2 regions of the Ruegeria sp. YTSC199 genome follow, and region 1 is predicted to be linked to the other one. Evidence: riboswitches for the same ligand, from Rfam matches in the RefSeq annotation. Region 1 holds a riboswitch; the other holds the start of a gene.
What was found. Region 1 has a riboswitch for cobalamin ahead of AC2FEE_RS09660 (DUF1636 family protein). Riboswitches for the same ligand answer to the same signal wherever they lie in the genome.
Positions count from the first base shown of each region.

Region 1 (8,274 bases):
GCGGGGGTACCGGCGGGACAGACAATTTCCATCACCATAGTTCTGCCTCTTCAGATCTGCTCAGGTTGACACCGGTTCTTCGCTCAATCATCGCAAGAACCCTCTGCATGGAATGCGCCAGGGGACCGGACAGGTCCGAGAGTTCCTGCGCGAAATCCAGTTCGGCATCATCGATGGCGTTGCGCAGGGCCAGTGCGGCAGCCGTATCGCCTTCGATCACGAGGTCGCGGGAAAAGAACAGCGCGTCCCCGTCATAGGCGCCATGAACAAGGCCCAACAGGGCGGCCAGCGGTCCAGCGATCCGTGCGGCACCGTCTGCCGGGCCGCGCGTGACTGACACACGCGGGGTGCCACCGTTCGGATCAAGGCAAATCACAAAAGGCAGGTCGGTCGGATCAAGGATGAACCGGGTGTGATCATGCTCTCCAAGCCTGCGGAACATGCCCGGGTGTTTTTGAGCAATCTTGCGGGAAAAGGCGGAAAGGATGGCCGACAAAGGGGCGAAAGGCAAAATGCGCAACGGATAGGTGGCCACCTGCGGAAAGCGCGGAATCTGAGGGGGCGATTGGGACAAGCAGGGCTCCTTTGGCACGGTCGACACGTCTCTTGCCGGCCACTCATAATTGTTTGCGCGCTTCCCCAAGTTGACCATTGTCAATTTCGCTGTGGAAATTCGCTGATAGTCAGGCCGGACTCTCTTGAACAGGAACTCCCGTGCGAACGTTGCCCTCCTTCCCCAGCTTGCGCAGTTTCCTTGACTGGTGCCGGGACGCCGATCAGTTTCTGACAGTTCCCGAACCTGTCTCTGTCCTTCATCAGATGACAGCGGTTCACCGCAACGTGCTGGAACGTGCGGGTCCGGTGTTGCAGTTCGATTGTCCGGTGATGGGCGCAGGTATCGCTTCAACAATGCCGGTTGTCGCAAACCTGTTCGGGACAACCGAACGCGTTTGCGCCGGGCTTGGGATTAAACCGGACGAACTGGACGAGATGGGCGCGTTTCTTGCAGCGCTTAAATCGCCGACGCCTCCGGACGGGGTGCGTGATGCTTTATCGCGCTGGCCGATGCTGAAAGCTGCCCTGGCGACACGGCCAAAGATCACAAAGTCCGCCCCGGTCCAACAGGTTGTTCTGGAAGAGACGGATATCGATCTGGCGTCCATACCGGTGCAGACCCATTGGCAGGGCGATGCGGCACCGCTTATGACCTGGCCGGTGGTCATCACCCGGCCGCACGGGTCCGATGCGGGCAATGTCTTGTCCTACAATGCGGGCATTTACCGCGCTCAGGTGTTGGACCGGGACAAACTGATCATGCGATGGTTGCCCCATCGCGGTGGCGCGGCCCATCACCGGAGCTGGGCGAAACGGGGCGAAAAAACCCCTGTCGCCGTTGTTCTGGGGGCAGACCCGGCCACGCTGCTGTCTGCGGCGCTGCCACTTCCCGAGACCGTGTCGGAAATGACCTTTGCGGGTGCGCTCAACGGGGCCCGCCCCCGCTTTGTCGCGGCCAGGTCGGTGCCCTTGATGGTTCCGGCCGAGGCCGAGATCATCCTCGAAGGTTGGGTGTCGCCGACGGATACAGCGCCGGAGGGGCCGTTCGGAGACCACACCGGATACTACAACCGGGCCGAGCCTTTCCCGGTCATGCAGGTCACGGCCGTTACCCATAGGCAAGACCCGCTTTATCTGTCCACCTATACCGGTCGCCCCCCGGATGAGCCCGCGATCATAGGCGAGGTTTTCAACCGTCTTGCGCTGCCCACCATTCGCGCGCAAATCCCCGAGATCCGCGACCTCTGGCTGCCGCCCGCCGCCTGTTCGTACCGCATGGCCGTTGTCAGTATCGACAAACGCTATCCCGGTCAGGCGCGCCGGGTGATGATGGCGCTGTGGGGGATGCTGCCGCAATTCAGCTATACCAAGATGATCGTGGTTGTGGATGACGACATCGACCCCGCAAACTGGGATGACATCGCCTGGGCGCTTGCCACGCGAATGGACCCGGGTCGGGATGTGATGACGCTGGAGAACACGCCGATGGACTATCTGGACTTCGCCTCTCCGCAACCGGGGTTAGCCGGAAAAATGGGCATCGACGCCACGACTAAAATCGAAAGCGAAACCACCCGAGAATGGGGAACCGTGATGAAAACGGCAGACAAAGACGCGGACTTTGCCGCCGATCTTGTTTCCCGTCTGATGAAAGGAGCGGCGTCATGAGCCAACACCGTGTGATCCTGGGCGTGGCCGGAGCCTCGGGTGCGGCACTCGGGATGTCGGTTGCGCGGCAATTGTCCGGATTGGACGTCGACATCGACCTTGTCACCAGCAACGCAGCCAAACGTACGCTTCTTGAAGAGTGTGGGGGGGATGCGTTTGAGACCCTCAGGGGATTGGCAACCCGCCACCATTCCATTGACAACATCGGCGCCAGCATTGCGTCGGGATCGGTCCCGGTGGCGGGGATGATCGTGGCACCATGTTCGATGCGGTCACTGGCGGCAATCGCGCATGGTCTGGATGACAACCTGTTGACCCGTGCGGCCAGCGTTCAACTCAAGGAACGCAGGCGTCTGGTCCTGCTGACCCGCGAAGCGCCGCTGACATTGGTACATCTTCGGAATATGACAACCGTCACCGAAATGGGCGCGATTGTCCTGCCGCCTGTACCGGCCTTCTATCTGAAACCGCAATGCGTGTCGGATATCGTCAACCAGATTGCCGCCCGCGCGATCGATCTATTGGGAGTATCCGCGCCGGTGGCAAATCAATGGGCCGAAGCGGGATTGATACCTGGCTCTAGTGCTGAGCCTTTGCGGTTCTGAACAGCAGCAGAAAAACAAACACCGAACCGATCGAGGTTGTCACGATCCCCACCGGCAACTCCTGTGGCGCCAGAAGAAGCCTGCTGAGAATGTCGGATCCCGTCAGCAAGGCCGCGCCCACAATTGCCGCGGTGGGCAGAAGCCGGTTGTGCAGCGGCCCGGCGATGCCGCGGGCAATATGAGGCACCATCAGGCCGACAAAGCCGATCACACCCGCGACCGAGACGAATACGGCGGTTGCAAGGGCCGCAGTGAAGAACATGCTGAACCGCAGGCCCTGAACCGGTACGCCCAGCGTTGCGGCGGTCAGGTCTCCGGTCAGCAGGGCGTCCAGCCAGCGGCTGCGATACAGCGAATAGGACAGGATCAGCAGCAGGCCGACGCAGACCAGCGGGAAGGTTTCCCAGCGAGCCAAACCCAGCCCGCCCAGCATCCAGAAGATCACCGAATGCGCAGCTCGGCTGTCGCCAGCGAAAATCAGATAATTGGTGATGGCCGAGAACAGGAAGGAAACCGCCAGACCGGCAAGGATCAGTTTTTCCGGTGCACTTGTGCGCAAGGCGTGCACCAGCGCAAGCACGATGCCCGACGCCACAAGGCCGCCGCAAAACGCCGCCAGCGGCAAGGTCCAGAAACCCAGAATATCACCAGTCACGGTGATGACGAACACGGCTCCGGCTGCCGCGCCCGAGGACAGACCAAACAGGAAGGGGTCGGCCAGATCGTTGCGCGTGGTGGTCTGCAGAACCACGCCGACAATCCCCAGCCCGGCACCGATCACTGCCGCGAACAGGGCGCGGGGCAGGCGCAGGTCGAACACGATCCGGTGCAGCGCGGACATCTCTCCGTCGATCATCCCGGTGCCCAACAAAACAGCGTTGAATGCGTCTGTCGCTGGAATGGATGTTGTTCCGTAGACGGTCGAAATCAGCAAAAGGGCGGTCAGAACGACCGCCCCCAGCACGAGCACAAGGCTCAATCTGTTCATATCAGTTGAGGCCCGGGTGCATGGCTTTTGCCATTTTCGAGATCGCCTCGATATTTGCCGGTCCAGGGGTCAGTTCCTCGTACCGCAGGCCGATCCAGCGCTCGTTTTTCACGGCGTCGGTTTGCGACATCACCGGATGTTCCTGCAGGAACTTGAACGTATCTTCTGCACCATTGCCGGTTTGATAGTCCAGCAGCACCAGGAATTCCGGGTTTGATGCGGCGACAGCCTCCCACGAGGTGCGGCCCCAGCTGGTATCCATGTCATGGGTGACGTTCTCGCCGCCAGCGGCCGCGATCATCGCATCAGGAATGGCGAATTTTCCGGCGGTGAAAGGGGCGTCGGCCGGACCATCCAGCAGGAAGACCCGCGGTTTGGCCAGATCGGCAGTCTGTGCTTCGATGGCCGCCAGATCCTTTTTCCAACCGCCGACCAGGGCTTCGGCCTTGTCGTCGACATGCATGACCTTGCCCAGACGCAGCACATCGTCGAACAACAGATTCATGCTGGCTTCGGGGCGATCCTTGTCCAGATGCACGCAGCTTTCGGTCAGGATCATGGTCTTGATGCCAAACGGCTCCAGCGTGTCGGGTGTCACGTCGCCGCCGGGTTTCATGCCGTAATACCAACCGGCGAAGAACAGGTCGGGTTCAGCCGCAACCAGATTTTCAACTGTCGGGTATTTCGGCGCAAGTTCGGGGATGTCACCGCGCAGGGTGTCGAATTCGGGGCTGGTCTTGTACCAGCCGGTGATGCCGGTCAGGCCCACGATCTTGTCCTGCAGGCCCAGGGCAAACGCCATGTCGGTCATGTTCATGTCATGAACGACCAGCCGTTCTGGTTGAGATTCGAAAACCAGCGGTTCGCCGCAATTGTCTACCGTCACTTCATGCGCGGAGGCGCTGCCTGCCATGGCGGTGATCAGGGCCGCAGACCAGATATGTTTCATTGGGGGGAGTTTCCTTAAGTTAGTTTGAAACGGGGGTTCTTCGGATATCCAGCGCCGGGATCACACGGCCTTCGTGCTGGAAACACAGGTAATCGACGCCAAACGTGTCGCGCACATGCGCAGGCGTCAGCACTTCGGCCACGGGGCCGAAACTGGTCAGACGTGTGGATTTCATCAGCGCCACGTGGGTGGCAAATTCGGGGATCATGACCAGATCGTGCACGATCATGACCACCGTGATGTCCAGTTCGGCCACCAGCGACAGCATTCGCCCCTTGGAGTCCGGGTCCAGATGGTTGGTTGGTTCATCCAGAAACAATAGCGACGGATTTTGTGCCAGGGCGCGGGCGATATGCGCGCGCTGGCGTTCGCCACCGGACAGCAAGGCCATCCGTTTGTCCGCCAGTGCGCCCAGCCCGGTCAGGTCCAGTATCCGGTCAAGCTCGACCGCGTGACCTTCGGCGGATCGGTCTGAGCGGATCGGAATCTGACCCAGCGCTACATAGTCTCGCAGCAGCAGCCGACCGTCCGGAAACTCCTGCTGGCTGACAACGGCGATCATGCGTGCACGGTCTTTGGACGACATCTGTTTCAGGCTTCGCCCATCGACAAGGACATCCCCCAGAACCATCTCGGCTGCACCGCACAAAAGGTTCAGAAGCGTTGTTTTCCCGGCCCCGTTCGGCCCGGCTATGGCCAAAATCGCACCCCTGTCCAGTTCGAAGGATGCGCCTTGTAGCAGGACATCGCCGTTGAGTGCGTAGTACTCGAGGCCACGCGCGACCAGAAACGCTGCGTTTGTCACGGGTGCACCTCCACGTTCAGACGGGGCATACGAGCCAAGGTTTTGTCGAACAATGCACGCGGACGGTCAGAAGCATTGGTCCAACCGTTCCCACTGTCGTGGAATTGCCCCGCAAACTGGGCCAGAGCATCAATATCCTGCGAGGATTTGACGTCACCAAACAGGTATTGCGCTTTGCCAACAGCCTGAAAGCCTACGGTTGTTGGTCGGTCACAACCAGCCATGCAGGAAACCATGCGTATGGAAAACCCGGATGGTAGCCGGTGCGTCAGCGCCTTTCGGATCGCATGCGCGGCGTCCGTGCCGTTGCAGGTCTCGCAAATCAGCAGGAAGTGTTCGGGATTGTTTGCCATTGCCCGCTCCGCTTAATGTCGAAGCGAGGTGGTGGAAATGTAATAACGTAACGTGTTCGTCACTTTACCTCCTTCCGGGACGCCCCGCCCCGGGTTGGTTGAAAACATGATGGCAGGTCTCCTGACTTGCGGGTCTTGGCTTGGCCATCCTTCCCGGCCTGTGGGCCAGTGGATTCATGGCTTCGCTCACCGCTTACAGTTGCGGGGGCAGTCACGGAGTTGGCGGACCTCACCGTATTCCCTTTTCATCCCCAATTGGGGGAACCATCATCAGATTGACTGCCCGAGATCGCCCAGTGCGTCAATATGAAAGTTTCATCCTGTTCGTTTGTTACCGGCCAGGCCTGAGGTAAAAGGGTGGCCAGTGAAGGACGTTGTTCGCAAAAACTGGCTGGAATGATCTTGGCAGGGAGATAAACTCAGAACATGCGACATTGGTTTCGCCTTGCACCGATTCTGGCGCTGAGCCTGTGCGGTTCTTCTGCGCTGGCGGCACCGGGGGCTGCTCTGGATTGGTCCGACTTGCCGGACCCGTCCGTTCAGGTCTTCGAAGACCCCTACCGCGATCTCACCCCGGAGCAGTTCGACGATGTGGTTTTCGTCGTGCGCCTGCGCGGCAGGCTGTATCAGGGTGTGGGCAGCTCCAATGAGCGGCTGAAATGGCAGGAGCTTCTGGTTGAAACCGAGGAGGCCCTGGCTGCGGATGGTATCGATATCGACTGGCTACTGGACCAGCGACTTGTCGTGGCCCAGCGCCGGGATCGCGCCGGTGCGGCCGGAAATCCTGAATTTGACGGTCAAACGGTGACGTTGGCGGGGTTTGCCATTCCGGCGCCGCCCGACGCCGACGGGCACCCCATTGCTTATCTGGTGCCTCAGCCTGGGATGTGCAGCCACTTGCCGCCGCCGCCGCCCAATCAGACGATCCGGGTACGGCTGAACGGCGACTGGGAGCCCGGTTACGTCCACGAGCCGGTCCGTCTGACGGGAAAGCTGACCATCGATCCGTCAGAGCAGAATATGATGGTGGTGGATGGATTGATGCCCATGCGCGCGACGTTCCGGCTGGAGGCCGATAGCGTCGAAACCCTGGAAACACAGGGCGGCAAGCTGGAGTGGACGCAGAGCATAGCCGATCGCTTCCGTGCTGCGGGCAACCGTAAAACCGGCGCGGGGAAGGCGTCTGAGTGACGGGATCACCGGATCGGCCCCACGAACTGCCTTGCCGATCGCCTCCTGAACAAATCCGCGCGGTAAAGGCTCTGGTCTGGGATTACGTGCCCGAAAACCGCACTTCGATCCACTTGCTGCGGCGCTGGTTTGGTAAAGGCAATTCGCACAGCCGTACCGCCCTGATCCGGCGCAAGGGCGTGGCGATGCGGGCGGTCAAAAGCGAGGGCGCGATGGGTCGGCGTGCTGTGATATTCCTGTGCCCGGGTTCGGTTCGCGCGCCAGATGGGTTCACGGCTTGCTCGAGGTGTACCGGGGAGCGGGCATGATAGCCGGGTTGTTGCGGTTTGAGTTCGCCGAATACAGCAACGCGGCGATTAATGTGGACCGGATCGGAGGGCGCTGAAATGGACCAACCTGCATTTTCGATCATCTTCCCGCCTGCAAGGCGGACAGGTTCGTGACTGAAACGCTCGACGGCGTGGGCGCCCAGAGGTTTGGGACGTTCGAGGTGACCTGCATCGACGATGGCTCGACCGACGGCGATCCGTTACGCGGCGCGTACAATCGGACGCTGGTGCCCGCGCTGGATCAACTGGACGCGCTGTTGCGCAAGACTTTTGTGGTCAATGGTCGGGGGCTGGTGCTCAGGACCGATGTTACCCGACGGGCCGGGGCTATGACGAAAGCCTGATTAAGGGCGGAAATTGGGAGTTCTGGTGTCGTGTGGCGCTGCTGGGGCCGTTTGCCGTGGTCGCGGGGCCACCTCTGCCGCAGTACCGTTAGGAGGTCAGAGGCACCAATCATCAGGCGCGCGGCTCACTACTTGCGCTCCGGGTGCCCAGCCTGCAGAAAGTGGCGGCCAATCCGGTCATACGGGAAAAATACGGGCCACGGCTGCGCCGCCTTCTGCGCGCCCGGCAGATCGACATTGTCGAGTTTGCCGGGGATAACGTTGTTCAACTCACCGTGATTGATACGCTGTTCGATGTCTCTCCGATTGTGCCGGCAACGGGTTCTTTCAGCGTGGTGCCCCGGTGGAGTTGCCCGACAATTGGCGTGTCGGCATTGGCGGAAAACCCGATGGCGTCGTGTCGGTTTGCCGCAATTTCGTCCCGATCCGTACGCTGGCAATTGCGAAATGCGAATGGCAGAGCACCAAGCGGCATAACCTGACATTT
Region 1 is NZ_JBXWMF010000008.1:42,210-50,483, reverse strand. Features, by position in the region: gene ubiU (ubiquinone anaerobic biosynthesis protein UbiU) at 1-32, opposite strand, end outside; gene ubiT (ubiquinone anaerobic biosynthesis accessory factor UbiT) at 32-574, opposite strand; gene AC2FEE_RS09685 (UbiD family decarboxylase) at 715-2,223, shown strand; gene AC2FEE_RS09680 (UbiX family flavin prenyltransferase) at 2,220-2,828, shown strand; gene AC2FEE_RS09675 (FecCD family ABC transporter permease) at 2,803-3,816, opposite strand; gene AC2FEE_RS09670 (ABC transporter substrate-binding protein) at 3,818-4,765, opposite strand; gene AC2FEE_RS09665 (ABC transporter ATP-binding protein) at 4,785-5,570, opposite strand; gene AC2FEE_RS09660 (DUF1636 family protein) at 5,567-5,923, opposite strand; cobalamin riboswitch at 6,018-6,207, opposite strand; gene AC2FEE_RS09655 (DUF3299 domain-containing protein) at 6,350-7,114, shown strand; gene AC2FEE_RS09650 (hypothetical protein) at 7,111-7,422, shown strand; gene AC2FEE_RS09645 (hypothetical protein) at 7,554-7,787, shown strand; gene AC2FEE_RS09640 (hypothetical protein) at 7,916-8,056, opposite strand; gene AC2FEE_RS09635 (hypothetical protein) at 8,131-8,274, shown strand, end outside.

Region 2 (8,274 bases), on a different contig from region 1:
CGGTTATCATTTCATCCTTGTTTCCAAGGTAGTGACGCAAAAGAGGACGCTTGACGCCAGCTTCCACTGCAATCCGTTCCTGTGTCGCACCATCGAGCCCGAACCGCGCTACACATGTGAGGTAAGCGTCTAGAATCTCATGTGATCTTTGATCTTTCAGCGAAGGTCTTGGCATTTCGGCCCCATAAATTGTCACCACTGACAAATAATGATCAACTCTACTTTGTCAATGGTGACAATCTACTTTTTGAACCAGCCACTAAGACGAAACCGCCCAACCAATTGCAAAGTCTTACCAAGTGTTGCCGAAACTATGCATTGGAGGTTTTCAAACGAGGTTTGCCTGCCACCAACCTCTGCATCGCAACGGGATCGGCAACCAGTGACTTCAGCATCCGTTCGGACCACTGCAATGCGCCCGAAGTTAAAAGAAACGTCTCAGGCACGACGACCCACTCTGCAATCCAGACGCCGCCGGACCGCTCGTGTTCTTGCAGGGTCAGTTCCCCAATCTGTTCAGCACGCTGGCGTCCCAGACGGGCAACCGCTTCGCCGAATTCCGAAGCCCGTTGGTTTTTTTTGTGCGCCATCGCAGAGGATGCACCTTTGCCCGGCTCATGCACCTCGGCAAACTCACCAATGTCGGACGATGAAAGCTGATTGACGTTATGAGCGGTTTTGCAAAGCGTCCCGCACAGAGCCCCCATAGCCATGACGATGTCAGCCACCCCGTCTCGCGCGTTCTGCCAATGTGGCTCGACCACGTTCAACCCAAGTGAGCCCGCAACTCCTTTTTTGACTTGCTGGCCAGTGCCGTTTTCGTACCCGCGCAGATCACCCACGGGACCACCGATCTGAACATTCAAGCCACGTTCCGCCGCTGCATCCAACGCCTGAGATCGGCGTTCCAGTTCCGATCGCCAGACCTTGAACTTCGTCGCCAAATCGATTGGAACGGCGTGTTGACCATTGGTGCGCCCCATGATCATCGTGCCCTGACAGGCTGAGATGTGATCGTCGATCAACGCCACAACGGTGGAAAGACATCTTTGGACTTGCTCAAGCCCAAGTTTCATCTGCAGGACCATCGCGGTGTCCATAATGTCCTGCGTCGTCGCTCGAAAATGTACATGGGCCGCATAGTCCGGCAGCAATTTGCGCAACTGCTGGACCAGCCCTACGATTGGGCGGCCGACAAGCATCATCTCTGCCTGCAACTCGGCCTGGTTCAGCTCACAGATTGAAATCGCTTCGATAGCCGCAGCAGCTTCATTCGGGATCAACCCGGCTGAGGCCTGACGCGCGGCAAGAACCTGTTCGATCTTGAGCCAGGCAGACATTGTGGCATGTTCCGACCAGATGGCGCGCATGTCGGCACTGGAAAAACAGTCCCGATAGATACCATATTCAAGCATCTTCCAGTCCTCCTTGTGCGATCCGCCGTTCCTTGAGGATCCCACGGATTCGGAACGCCATGGCGGCGAGCCCGACAATCAGGAAGGCCAACGCAATCGGGCGCTCGATAAAGATCGTTGCGCCGCCCTCGGACATCAGCAGCGACTGGCGGAAGGTCTCCTCGGCCCCCTTGGCCAGCACGAACGAGATCACGAAAGCCGCGACGTTGAAGTCGTATTTTCGCATCAACCAGCCGACAAATCCCGCAATTGTCATGACCGTCACGTCGAACATGGACCCGCGCGCCGAATACGCCGCGACAAACGCTGTCAGGAAGATCAGCGGATATAAAACGTTGGTCGGAATCTTGAGGATCAGACGTGCAACCTGCGTTGCGCCGAAATAGCCGATCAGACCATAGGCCAGTATTCCCAGCATGCCGCAGGCGAACAGTTTGTAAATCAGTTCCTTGTCGGTCAAAAACAGGGTCGGGCCGACTTGAATGCCATGAATCAGGAAAACACCCAGCAGGATCGCCCCGATGGTCGAGCCCGGAATACCCAGCGTCAGCAGCGGCGCCATCGAAGGGCCGGAAACCGCGTTGTTGGCGGCCTCGGGCGCGGCGACACCTTCCAGTGCACCCCTGCCCCACATCTCGGGATTTTTTGCGCGCCGCTTGCCTTCACCGTAAGAAATGAATGCCGCGATGGCCGAGCCCAGGCCGGGCAATACACCGATGCCAGCACCGATGAAGCCGCCACGAAAAGCATGCGGCAGGCAGGGCCGATATTCTTCCCAGGTCAGTGTGTTGCCGTCTTCGGTGCTTTCATTCTCTTCGGTCTCGCCCGTAGCTTTGCGGCGTGTTTCCAGCTGGGCAAAGACTTCGCCCAGAACGAACACACCGATCATCAGCGGCACAAGGCCAATGCCGTTGGACAGCTCGAACGACCCAAACGTATAGCGCTCTTCGCTCGAGATAGGATCAAGCCCCACCATGGCGATCAGGATACCCATCAGAGCCGATGCCAGACCCTTGACGATGGAGTTCCCGATGACAGAGCCGATGACGACGAAGGCGGCAAAGTAGATTGCAAAGGTCTCAGGCGGACCCAATTTCAGGGCGATGGCCGCGATGAAGCCGACGCCGATGACCAGCAGGATATCCCCCATCAGGTCACCGATGATCGACGAGATCGTGGCGACCTTCATAGCCTTGCCAGCCTTACCGGCACGGGCAAGCGGGTAACCGTCGATCTGCGTTGCGGCGCTGGCCGCCGTACCGGGCGTATTGAACAGAATGGCTGCGATCGAGCCGCCGTACCGCCCGGATTTTCCGATCACGTACAGAAATGCGAGAGCAAATAAAGGCGACATGTAAAAGGTGATGGGCAGCAGCATCGCAATCGCCGCCGAAGCAGTCAGGCCGGGTGTGGCACCGACGATCATTCCCACAACTGCGGCGAGGAAGATGGCAAAGAGCAGCGTGGGATCGGTAATAACCGAAAGAAGTGCAGGAAAGATTTCCATGATGTTTTACCCCTGAATCCAGCTGAGCAGGTCGAAAACCTCGCCATAGGGAGGGAAGACGCCAAGCAGGACGAAAAAGATGAGGTGGAAGACCAGAGGGCACAGAACAACAGACAAGCCCAGCCCGATCCAGCTGCGTACGCCGAAGAAGTAAAGGATAATCGGTGCAACCACGGCCGTGGGCAGCAAGTAGCCAAACCAACGGAAGGACTGCTGATAGATCAGGGCGATGATGAACAGACCGATGATCTGAAGGGTCGCACCGTCATCTTGATCATGGCTCGTGTTTCCCGCCGTTTGGCGCGCCGCGCCCAAAAGCATCAAGCCTGACAGGAACAGCAAGGCAACCGATGCAGAAAATGGTACAATACCTGCCCAGGTATCTCCCGGAGATGCGGCGGGCACTTGCCAGGCCCCCCAAATGGCAAATATCGAAACAAGGCCAAGAACCAATCCTTCTGCATAGGCTCGCATAACTTTCCTCCCGGAATCCGGCTGATAGAAGATGGGGCCGGATGGACATGACCCACCCGACCCCGAGGACTTTAGTTGGTCAGACTTTGGACCAAGGGAGCGGCGTCCTCCTTCATGGCGGACAGCGTTGCTTTGGCATCCGCACCATTCTGATAAACCGGACCGGTTCCGCGCGAGGCGAGAAGCTCGGCAAATTCGGGCTTGGCGGCGATCTGCTCCAACGCGGTTTCCATCGCCGCAACCACTTCTTCTGGTGTGCCTTTGGGTGCGAATACGATCACTGGTGAGGAGACAGCTGCGAATGGAATGTTCAACTCACCAAACGAAGGGACGTCTTTCATGATGCCATCACGGTCCTGGCTGTTGACGGCCAGCGCACGCAATTGCTCTTCGAAACCTGCAAGCTGCTGAACGCCGAGAAACCCGAAGTCTGCCTGCTCACCAATCAGTGCGGCACGGGTCGGTCCACCCCCTTTGAATGGCACGTCTTGCGCCTCGATTCCGTTGCTGGCCAAAAAGCCCATTCCGCCGACATGGTGGAACCCGCCTCGGCCTGAATGGGCCCAACGCAACTCGCCGGGGCTTTCCTTGGCCGCTTCGATCACGTCCTGAACGGACTGGAACGGGCTGTTGGCCGGCACCATCAGCGAGGTCTGCAACTGACCGACCTGAGCGACAAAATCAAAGCTGTCCAGAGCGTCGATGTCCGTGTCACGGGTCATGGTCGACAAGAGAAACGACCCGCCAGAGGTCATCATCATCGTATAGCCATCGGGACGGGCGCCAACGACGGAATTGGCGCCGTTCAGGCCACCGGAACCGGGCTTGTTAACGACAACCACCGGCACATCCAGAATACCTTCGGCGGCGGCCGATATAGCGCGGGCATAGGCATCGGTGCCTCCTCCAGCTTTGTAAGGAACAACCAGGTTGATCGGACGTTTCGGCCAATCTGCGGCAAAGCTTGCGGTAGCTGTTGCGGTGACCGCAACGGCAGCGATTGCGGCACTAAGAAGAGTTCTGCGTTTCATGAGTAACCTCCCAATTTCACTTGGGATCAATCTACGCCGAGTCTTCAATTGTAAAAAATGCAAAGATGTTATTTACTCTTGCAAAATACGAAAGCGTGGAAAATGAATATCAAAGCCCTGCGTGCGTTTCGCGCGACATTGTCCGAAGGCTCGCTTGTCGCCGCGTCGGAGGTACTTCACCTCAGCCAGCCGGCAATCAGCCGCCTGATCTCGGGGCTTGAGGCAGAGCTTAAACTGACGCTTTTCGATCGCAGTGGTCGAAACCTGACACCAACGCCAGAGGGGCTGGCCTTTTACAAAGAGGCCGGACGAATCCTCGATAACCTCGACGAGGTTCCGCGCATCGCTGCTGACATCAAGGCGGGTCGCACTGAAACACTGCGCATTGTGACCATGCCAAGGATCGCGCAATCCCTGTCGGCCCCGGCCGTTGCACGGTTCACGAAAGCCAATCCAGGAACCAATGTCAGCCTGGACGTCCGCGCCCGAAGAGAAGCGGGGAAATGGTTGGCAGGGCGGGAATACGATATCGGGATTGGCGCGTTGCCTGTCGATCATCCAGGCATCATCACTAAACCTTTGTTGAGAGTGCGGGCCCAGGTCGTCCTACCCTTGGTTCATCCACTTTCAACTCGAACAGAGCTGACGGCAGGTGATCTTGCAGGTGAGACTGTCATACGTCTGATGCACGGCTTGTTGTTGCGCGACCAACTTGATGACATCTTCCATTCGGCTGGTGTTACACCGGTCCAAACTTGCGAAGTCGCTGCCTCTCAGCTTGCTTGTTCGTTGGTTGCCGAAGGTGTGGGATTAACTATCGCAGATGAATTGGTTGCAGCGCAGGCCAAACCAGAGAAGGTCGCGCTTGTACCTGTTACACCCGAACGTTGGATGACCTTTGGCCTGCTCTACCCTGTGTCTAACACAAGGTCCAATGCACTTGTTCAGTTTGAAAAGGCGTTGTTCGAAGTGGTTGAGGGGTTGGCGCAACAAAGCACGACACTCGAACTTGCAAATTGATTGTGTCTACTTGTTCACGCGCTGCGGCGTCCGGCCCCAAACAAAGGCCGAACCCGCGCCAAGCCTCCATCGCTGCGCGATCCCGCGCACGGATGGGGAAGCGTCGGTCGAACTCGGCCCATCAGTCCACGCGACCAGAACGCGACTCCTTTAGGTCCGGAAGCATCTTTGCGAACGGGCTTTTGCCCGACCCGTTTGCGTCCAGGACGACCAAAGTCGTGCCGGCTTCGAAATCCATAGACAGAAGACGGAACACCGACCGGTCCCGGCACCCAAGAGCCAGATCGCGGATTCGCAGAACAGCCGACATCAGATCATCGTGTAAGTCGAAAGCCATAGAAGCGCGGACAGCGCCAGAGCGTCCGCAACCAGAACCGGCACGCTGAATTCAGTCAGACAGCCTCCCCGCTGGCTAGCGCTGTTTTCTGTTAAGCGCTCCGTCATCGAGTTGCCCTGCAAGACCCAGCGTAGGCCCGAAGATCAGACGATGCCGAGACGAAGTGCGCCCCAAGCGTGCTGCAGGATCGGGTTTCAGATTTCCAAAACGACAAGAATATCACCTGCCCAGCTTGGACTAGGCATAACAGATGCAAGGTTTTGGACGGCAAAGACCGTTTGGAACCTTTTCATCCCCTATGAGTCACCCCACCCAGATTGGAAACAATTTGGATAGCAGGTCACCAGACTTGCGGTTCGACGCTGTCCCGATCCTTCTCTGGCAATTGCCAGTCGCCGATCTCGGATAGCTCACCCCCGACAGTTGCGGGCGAAGTCACGGATTGATTTTTTTCAGAGCTGCACCGTATACCCCTTAACCACCCCGCTCGACGCGGGCGGGAACCATCGCGGCTCCAACACGCGATCCGAGTTGGTTCAAAAAAAACGCGCCATGAATCGTTAGGCTGGCCGCTTGGCTTCCCGTTGACCCATGAAAGCGCTCGACATCCCTATAACCCAGCATATGGGCAGCCGGTCAAAACCAGCTGGAGTTTGGTGTTTTCCCGATTTCTTCGGGCCCGGTCGAAAGCTAAGAGGGAAACCCTTGGTACTTTCGCGCGGCTTTGGCTCTGGCGAGCAGAGAACTCGGCGGAATACGCGCCTTGGCACCGTCCGCTCCGTGCTAGTCAGAGCTCTGCAGGCAATCAAAACCGCTTAACCACGCTTCGGCCAGCCGCGCCGCATCCTGCCCCGCTCGATGCGGTGGCGGCCCTGCACTTTCTAACGTGTGATAGACGCGTGCGACCGCTGCGTCCTCGGTCAGGCTCATCCGGACATAGCTGTCAAAGTCGAGAAGCTGGACTTTGGGAAAGGGCATTTCCGTTTCCAGCAGCCGTATAAGCCACCGCCGTTCAAACTCCGGATTGTCCGTTACAGCAATTCCGGTGTTTCTTGCCTTGAACCATTGCGCAACCCTCTGGGGATCGCCGCCCTCTGCTTCAAGATAGGCGCGGCTTAATCCGTGGATTCGTGCACTGACGTCCGACCAGCCCGCCGCGTCCCAATCAGGGTGGGGTTTGATAAGACGCGATCCAGTGATCACGTTGCCGTTGACAGCGCGTGCAATCCCAATCTCAATTGGCCAACTGATCGCGCTTAGTGAGCTGGCTTCGAAATCGAGGAAATATGCGGGCTGAGTCCGGACTAGATTCTGGGTTTTCTCGGTCAAAACAGGCTATCCATTCTATGCGCGATACGCTTGTACAAAGGGCATCAAGCTTAAGCTGCTAGTTCGAGGCAGGAACACTCACTTTGAACGCCGTTCTTGGATCGGCTGACGTCCAAGAGCGCAATGATTTTGCGCGGTCTTCGAAAAGAACGGTGCTTCCGATCACCAAAGTGGCAACAGAACCGATAGTACATTTCCAACAATCACAAGCAGTCCGCGCTCGAACAAAAGTGTTGTGGCATGTTATTGCCGTTGCGGATCAACGGATAGGCATAGCACGGCTCAATCCACGGATTTGAAAAGAATTTCCGGGATTTCCCCTTTGCATCCGATTAGATTTAACCCATCTCGGCGAGACATTTTCCAAAGGAGAGACACATGTCGCGCACTATCCTATTAGCTGTAGCCATCGCCGCCATCGGCGCTGGCGCGTATTATTACTTTACTCAACCTGAACCCACGCCTGCTGAGCAATTGCAATCGGCGGCACAAGACGCTGGCGACGCGGTCAGCGAGGCCGCCCAGGATGCAACCGATGCTGTAAGCGAGGCTGCAAGCTCGGTCGCGGATCAGGCAACCGAAGGCGCCTCATCCATCGCGGAACAAGCTACTGATGCGGCCGAGCAGGCCGGTGAAGCGGCCACCGATCTGGCCAATCAGGCCGGTGAAGAGGTTGCTGCCTTGGCGACCCAGGGTCAGGACCTGCTGAACTCGTGGGTCGAGAACGGCGCGCTGAGCCTTGAGAATTTCGACTATGACACGATGGTGGCTTCGATTCAGGAAAGCGAACTGGCGCAGGACATGAAAACGCAGGCCATCAAGATTCTGGACGACATCAAAGCTTCGCCAGAGACAATCGCGGTGAAGATTCAGGAACTCCGCGACCTGCTGTCGGGACAGTGAAGCAGACGGGTCGCCCGGTTCGGGCGGCCCATATTGCGGGCGTGGCGCAGGTTCCATCCACGTCAGGGCGTCGGCCGATTGACCCGCGACGGCTCATTTGTTTGGCTGTCGTCGAGTTGGAATAAACCCAGATCCATGTTTTTCACGACGCGGTTATGAGTAGCCGCCAGTGACCGGGTTTCATCAACGATACGTTCAGTTCAGAAACAAGGAACGACCATGACCACCCTGCCCTCGACTATGTTTGCCACTGTTCTT
Region 2 is NZ_JBXWMF010000007.1:86,560-94,833, forward strand. Features, by position in the region: gene AC2FEE_RS08820 (TetR/AcrR family transcriptional regulator) at 1-175, opposite strand, end outside; gene AC2FEE_RS08825 (lyase family protein) at 312-1,415, opposite strand; gene AC2FEE_RS08830 (tripartite tricarboxylate transporter permease) at 1,408-2,922, opposite strand; gene AC2FEE_RS08835 (tripartite tricarboxylate transporter TctB family protein) at 2,929-3,396, opposite strand; gene AC2FEE_RS08840 (tripartite tricarboxylate transporter substrate binding protein) at 3,468-4,427, opposite strand; gene AC2FEE_RS08845 (LysR family transcriptional regulator) at 4,530-5,447, shown strand; gene AC2FEE_RS08850 (hypothetical protein) at 5,569-5,784, opposite strand; cobalamin riboswitch at 6,102-6,307, opposite strand; gene AC2FEE_RS08855 (hypothetical protein) at 6,568-7,113, opposite strand; gene AC2FEE_RS08860 (hypothetical protein) at 7,492-8,016, shown strand; gene AC2FEE_RS08865 (alcohol dehydrogenase catalytic domain-containing protein) at 8,236-8,274, shown strand, end outside.
Region 2: another riboswitch for cobalamin. It lies ahead of AC2FEE_RS08850 (hypothetical protein); the one in region 1 lies ahead of AC2FEE_RS09660 (DUF1636 family protein).